DNA from 2 places in the Pantoea sp. y20 genome. Region 1 is predicted to be linked to the other one. Evidence: predicted binding sites of a transcription regulator. Region 1 holds the regulator's gene; the other holds the start of a gene.
What was found. Region 1 encodes CRP, which controls carbon source genes, mostly activating them, when cyclic AMP is high. Its sites were predicted from a motif close to ATGTGANNNNNNTCACAT; they were not measured.
Positions count from the first base shown of each region.

Region 2: ACYAC5_RS13810 (NupC/NupG family nucleoside CNT transporter) is a predicted target of CRP. The motif match lies at 1,256-1,273, and genes of this name have one in related genera.

Region 1 is NZ_CM142816.1:3,803,054-3,806,469, reverse strand. It holds gene ACYAC5_RS17725 (YccS/YhfK family putative transporter) at 1-1,396, opposite strand, end outside; gene crp (cAMP-activated global transcriptional regulator CRP) at 1,455-2,087, opposite strand; gene ACYAC5_RS17715 (OsmC family protein) at 2,393-2,797, shown strand; gene ACYAC5_RS17710 (phosphoribulokinase) at 2,859-3,416, opposite strand, start outside.
Region 2 is NZ_CM142816.1:2,962,162-2,965,577, forward strand. It holds gene ACYAC5_RS13805 (Nramp family divalent metal transporter) at 1-968, opposite strand, end outside; gene ACYAC5_RS13810 (NupC/NupG family nucleoside CNT transporter) at 1,338-2,528, shown strand; gene ACYAC5_RS13815 (LLM class flavin-dependent oxidoreductase) at 2,721-3,416, shown strand, end outside.

The DNA.
Region 1 (3,416 bases):
CGGTAAAGCCAATCATCGACCAGCCATAATATTTCCGCGTGATCAGATAGCTCGCCAGCGTAATCCCCAGCATAAACAGCAGCGTGATCGATTCCGGCACCGCCAGCTGCAGCGACGCGGCGGCGATCAGCAATCCGGCGAAAGTGCCCAGCGCACGGTGCTGAATACGCACGCGCGTGGCGTTGTAACCGTTCTGGCTGACGAACATGATGGTCATCAGAATCCAGTAAGGTTTGGGGATGTTAAAGAACAGCGCCAGCGAGCTGCCAAACATCAGCATCACAGCGAAGCGGGCTGCGGTGCGTAACGCGGTGGATTTGAATGACAGATAACTGCGCAGCGCCGGCAACAGCGGCAAACGGCGCTGGCGATCGGCCATCAGGTCACGCGTGTAGAGCGGCTTCTGCGTACGCAATACGCGGGCGATGCGACTGAAGTGATACAGGCAGAAGTTGCCGACCGGATTATCCGGATGCTGGCGTGCAATTTTCTCCAGAGCGCCGAGCTGTTTCTCCATGTGAAAACGATCCGGCAGCTGATGGTAGAGAATCGCATCCGCCAGCACGCGCAGCCGCGCCGAAATAATTTTGGCGTTCCAGCGAATCACCGCTTCGGCGTGGCTCTCCTCAACCAGCTTCTGCACCTCTTCGGGCTGATGCAAACTCACGGAGATGTGTTCCTGTAAATCCAGCGCAACCTGAAAAGCGCGCGTCAGGCGTTTGTGGCTGTTATCGCGGCTCGCCGACAGCATATGCATTTGCTGATAGCAGGTGGTGATGAGATCGACCGCCTTTTGCTGGCGCGCCAGCAGCGGCGGCAGCGCTTTCTCCGGATCGGTCAGCTGCGTCAGTAAGGTGTATTTGGCATCGCAGTAATCCGCCAGCTCGCGGAACAGCAGGCTGAGCGATTCGCGCATCGGCTGCTCTTTCCACAGCCAGAACCAGAACCAGTTGAACAAGCCGTACCACAGCGTGCCGCCAATGTAGAGCAGCGGCGGCACCCACATCGGCATGCGTCCCACTAAGCTGAGCGTAAAGATGGCGGCGATGAGTGTGGCGGGCAGCAGGCGCGCGTGCAGCGGGCCGATTTCGCCGGTTACGCCAATCAGCAGCGGCAGCGCCAGCAAAATCAGTGGCAGCGGAATCTGGTAAGCGGTGAGGATTTGCATCAGGAAACTGCCGGTGGCAAACAGCGAACCACCCACAATCAGGCGTTTGAAGAAGCGTTTGTGCGGCGTATCCAGTCCCGCCATGTTGCAGCAGGCCGGCACTAACGAGAACAGCAGACCTTTTTGCAGATCGCCAAACAGCCAACCGAGAGCCACAGGCAGGCACAGCACCAGCGTTTGCCGCAGCGCATAGTTAACTTCGGGATGATAGATGATTCGGCGCCACATCAGCTCATCGCAAATAGAAACGGCGCGATGTTGCCATCACGCCGTGGGTGAGAAGAAATTAGCGGGTGCCGTAAACGACGATGGTTTTACCGTGTGCGGAGATCAGGTTCTGATCTTCCAGCATTTTCAGGATACGACCCACGGTTTCGCGTGAGCAGCCCACGATCTGACCAATCTCCTGACGGGTGATTTTGATTTGCATCCCGTCTGGGTGAGTCATCGCATCTGGCTGTTTGGCCAGATTTAGCAGCGTTTGCGCAATACGTCCGGTGACATCGAGGAAGGCAAGGTTGCCCACTTTCTCAGATGTCACTTGCAGACGACGCGCCATTTGCGACGAAAGTCGCATTAAAATATCCGGGTTTACCTGAATCAGCTGACGGAATTTTTTGTATGAAATTTCAGCCACTTCGCAGGCAGACTTCGCACGCACCCAAGCACTGCGTTCCTGGCCTTCTTCGAAAAGACCGAGTTCGCCGATGAAATCCCCCTGATTGAGGTAGGAGAGAATCATCTCTTTGCCTTCTTCATCTTTAATCAGTACCGCTACGGAACCTTTTACGATGTAGTACAGCGTTTCCGCTTTCTCACCCTGATGGATGAGCGTGCTTTTGGATGGATATTTGTGAATATGGCAATGGGACAGGAACCATTCGAGTGTAGGGTCTGTTTGCGGTTTGCCGAGAACCATTCGCTATTATCCTCTGTTGTAATCGTGCCCAAAACACAGGGGGCATTTTTTCCCTGTCAGGCGGTTTAATCGTCGAGCGTTTCCAGTAAAGGAAAAATTATTCCGGGTGGACTCTTAAGCTACGCTTTTGATTCTTCCGGCCTTCGTCTGTGATGACGAAAATATTTTCAGCACTGTTTGTAGCACAGCTTTTGCGAGCTGTCTTGTGTTGTCTCGCTTCAGCAGAAGGGGGATTACTCTGGATTGCTGTTTGTCAGGTGAAAGCGTACTCTGGCGGCAAAACCGCCGCTTCAGGAGAAAGAATCATGCAGGCACGAGTGAAATGGGTGGAAGGTCTTACCTTTCTCGGAGAATCCTCATCCGGCCATCAGGTATTGATGGATGGTAATTCCGGTGATAAAGCGCCAAGTCCAATGGAGATGGTGCTGATGGCCGCGGGCGGCTGTAGCGCTATTGATGTGGTGTCGATCCTGCAAAAAGGGCGCAGCGATGTGGCCGATTGCGAAGTGAAGCTCACATCGGAACGCCGTGAAGAAGCGCCACGCATTTTTACCCACATCAACCTGCATTTTATCGTTAGCGGTAAAGCATTGAGCGACAAGGCCGTTTCGCGTGCGGTTGATCTGTCAGCGGAAAAATATTGCTCGGTAGCGATCATGCTGGGTAAAGGCGTGGAAATTACCCACAGCTATGAAGTGATCGAGTTATAACTCGGATTGTAGCGGCGCAATTTATTGCGCAATAAATTGCGCCGCTACGGAATGACTCCGCTTATTCAATCCGCTTCCCTTCAATCAGTCGCTGTACCAGCGGCAGCATAATCAGCTCCATCGCCAATCCCATTTTGCCACCCGGCACCACCAGCGTATTGATGTGCGAAATAAACGATCCCTGAATCATCGCCAGCAGATAGGGGAACGCGATGCCTTCCAGACCACGGAAATGAATCACCACGAAGCTTTCGTCGAGCGACGGAATTTCGCGTGCGGCAAACGGGTTTGAGGTATCAACGGTCGGCACGCGCTGGAAGTTAATGTGGGTGCGCGAGAACTGTGGCGTGATGAAGTTAATGTAATCCTCCATTGACCGCACCACCGAATCCATCACCGCTTCGCGTGAATGGCCGCGCTCGCTGGTGTCACGCACCAGCTTCTGAATCCACTCAAGGTTAACAATCGGCACCACGCCAACCAGCAGATCGACATGCTCCGCCACATTTTGCTGCTGCGTGACCACGCCGCCGTGTAAGCCTTCATAGAACAGCACATCGGTGTTTTCCGGCAGCGGCTGCCACGGCGTAAAGGTGCCCGGCACCTGATTCCACGGCAC
Region 2 (3,416 bases), 840 kb from region 1:
GGAATGTGGAAACGGATAAAGCCCTGCATCACCACTTGTCCCGCCAGCGTGCCAACCACGGTTGAGGAGAGACCGGCAGCCACCAGACTCAAACCAAACACAATTGCTGCCGCTTCACCCAACAGCGGTTGCAGCGTTAGGTATGCCTGATCGAGATCGACGATGCTGGAGTGACCGCTAAAGTGAAACGCCGCGGCGGCGGTGGCCATCATCGCCAGATTCACAAAGCCAGCGATGGTCATGGCGATAGCCACATCCAGCTTGGTTGAACTGTAACGTTGCGCCTTGCTGCCTTTATTGCCGTGCTGCGTCAGCGCCGAGTGCAGATAAATCACGTGCGGCATAATGGTGGCGCCTAACACACCAGCAGCGAGGAATACCGCATCCGATGTTGGCAGCGATGGCAGCGCCATGCCAACCACCAGCTCACTCACTTTAGGCTGGGAGAAAAACAGCTCCACAATATAAGCCGCCGCTACAAACAGCAGCAGACCGCCAATCACCAGTTCCAGCGGCTTCTGCCCGCGACTTTGCAGCATCAGAATCAGGTAGGTCGCGATACCGGTTAACACCGCACCCTGCAGCAGGGAAATGCCAAGTAATAGCTTGAAGCCGAGCGCCGCGCCGATAAATTCAGCGAGATCGGTGGCCATGGCGATGATTTCCGCCTGCACCCAATAGAACCACACCGCCGGGCGCGGGAAGCGATCGCGGATGTGTTCTGCAAGATTTTTGCCGGTAGCAATGCCCAGCTTGGCGGACATCAGCTGGATCAGCATCGCCATGACGTTGGCCCACACCACCACCCATAACAGCTTGTAGCCGTAGGCGGCGCCGGCCTGAATGTTGGTCGCGAAGTTGCCGGGATCGATGTAGCCAATCGCCGCAATAAAGGCGGGGCCCAGCAGCGCGAGTTTGATCTTTCTGGCTCCGCGAGCGGCGCGCTCGGCGGTGCGGCTTTCTAGCATAGTTTTACCCTGTCCTAATGCTTGTTGACCTGTCCAGATTAAGGGTCATTCAAGGCAGATGAAATTTGGTTATAGTTATTGTAGTAATAGATGGTGCTATAAAGTATAGCCATTGCTATATATTGCGGTAAAGTCAGTTCTTGCTAAAAACAAGTGCAACGCAAAAGACTCTACTCTTGGGTTATTTTATAGACAATGTTTTTGTGGATATTTCTTGTGATGAATTTGTAATAGGGTTGTGAGCGGTCAGACTTATCTGAGAAAAAACGCGATAGCGAATACTTATAATGTGGTTTTGATCTCGTTTTTAAGTAACGCGTTACATAGAATACGCAACAAAATACAACCCTCCTCAAATTTGGAGCCGACATGTCCCATGTTTTGCATTTTCTTTTAGCACTAGTGGTGGTAGCGGTGCTGGCCTTGCTGGTCAGCCACGATCGTAAAAGCATCCGTCTTCGTTATATCGTTCAACTTCTGGTAATCGAAATTCTGCTGGCCTGGTTCTTCCTGAACTCCTCCATCGGTCTCGGCTTTGTGCAGGGCTTCGCAGGATTCTTTGATCATCTGCTCAAATATGCCGCCGAAGGCACCAACTTCGTGTTTGGCAATATGAGCGAAAAAGGTCTCGCTTTCTTCTTCCTCAACGTGCTTTGCCCCATCATTTTCATCTCTGCGTTAATCGGTATTTTGCAGCATTTCCGCATCTTGCCGTGGGTGATTCGCGGCATTGGTACCGTGCTGTCCAAAGTAAACGGTATGGGCAAACTGGAATCCTTTAACGCCGTGAGCTCTCTGATTTTGGGACAGTCAGAAAACTTCATCGCTTACAAAGATATCCTTGGCAAAATGTCACAGCGCCGTATGTACACCATGGCAGCGACTGCCATGTCGACGGTTTCGATGTCAATTGTCGGCGCCTACATGACCATGCTGCAGCCAAAATATGTGGTGGCCGCGCTGGTATTGAACATGTTCAGCACCTTTATTGTGCTGTCGCTGATTAACCCGTACCGCGTGGATAGCGAAGAAGATCTGCAATTGCAGGACCTGCATAAAGGCCAGAGCTTCTTCGAAATGCTGGGCGAATACATCCTCGCCGGTTTTAAAGTTGCAATGATTGTTGCCGCTATGCTGATTGGTTTTATCGCCTTGATCACCGGTCTGAACGCGCTGTTCGACCTGATTTTCGGCATCAGCTTCCAGGGCGTGCTGGGTTATGTGTTCTATCCATTTGCATGGGTGATGGGTGTTCCTTCACACGAAGCGCTGCAGGTGGGCAGCATCATGGCCACCAAACTGGTTTCCAACGAATTCGTGGCAATGATGGATCTGCAGAAAATCGCCGGTCAGCTGTCGCCACACTCGGAAGGTATTCTCTCGGTGTTCCTGGTCTCCTTTGCTAACTTCTCCTCTATCGGGATTGTGGCGGGCGCGATTAAAGGTCTGCACGAAGAGCAAGGTAACGTGGTTTCACGCTTCGGCCTGAAACTGCTGTACGGTTCAACGCTGGTGAGCGTGCTGTCAGCCGCTATCGCTGGTCTGGTGTTGGCCTTCTGATATACGGGGCGAGCTGCGGCTCGCCCTTCTGTTCTTAATTATTTCCATCAGTTCTAATCCGCGTCGCTTCCGCTTTTCCCCCGCTATCACCCGCTTCACTGTTAAACGCAAAACCTTTGCACAATATTGAATTTCCGTTCACACCGCCTGCGCCCGTAGTTTTTCTCCATGACGTCACTTCAGGAGAACCGCATGAGCATTCAATTCCTAGGCATGATAGGCCACCGCCTCGCTTCCGAAATCATTCCGGCTAGCGGCCCGCTGTTCGATAAAGAGTACATTGCGCGTTTTGCGCGGGCGCATGAAGACGCCGGTTTTGATCGTATTCTGGTGGGCTATTGGTCGGATCAGCCGGATGGTTTTCTGGTCACCGCGCACGCGGCGGCGCACACCTCGACGCTGAAATTTTTGCTGGCGCATCGTCCCGGCTTTGTCTCGCCGACGCTAGCGGCGCGCAAACTGGCTTCGCTTGATCACCTCACCGACGGTCGCTTAGCGGTGCACATCATCAGCGGCGGCAGCGATGCCGAGCAGCGCCGCGACGGTGACTTCCTCAATAAAGCCGAGCGCTATGCGCGTAGCGATGAGTTCCTCACCGTATTGAAGCAGAGTCTCGAATCCGCGCAGCCGTACGATCATCAAGGCCGGTTTTATCAGGCCGAGCAGGCGTTCTCAGCCATCAAACCGCTGCAGAATAAACTGCCCATCTATTTTGGCGGATCGTCGCAGGAGGCGATTGATGTTGCAGCACGCCATGCCGATGTGTTTGCGCTGTGGGGCGAGCCGCTGAAAGGCGCGGAAGAGACGGTACGCAACGTGCGTGCCGCTGCCGCCAGACAGGGCCGCGAAATTAACTTCAACATCTCGTTCCGGCCGATTCTTGGTACA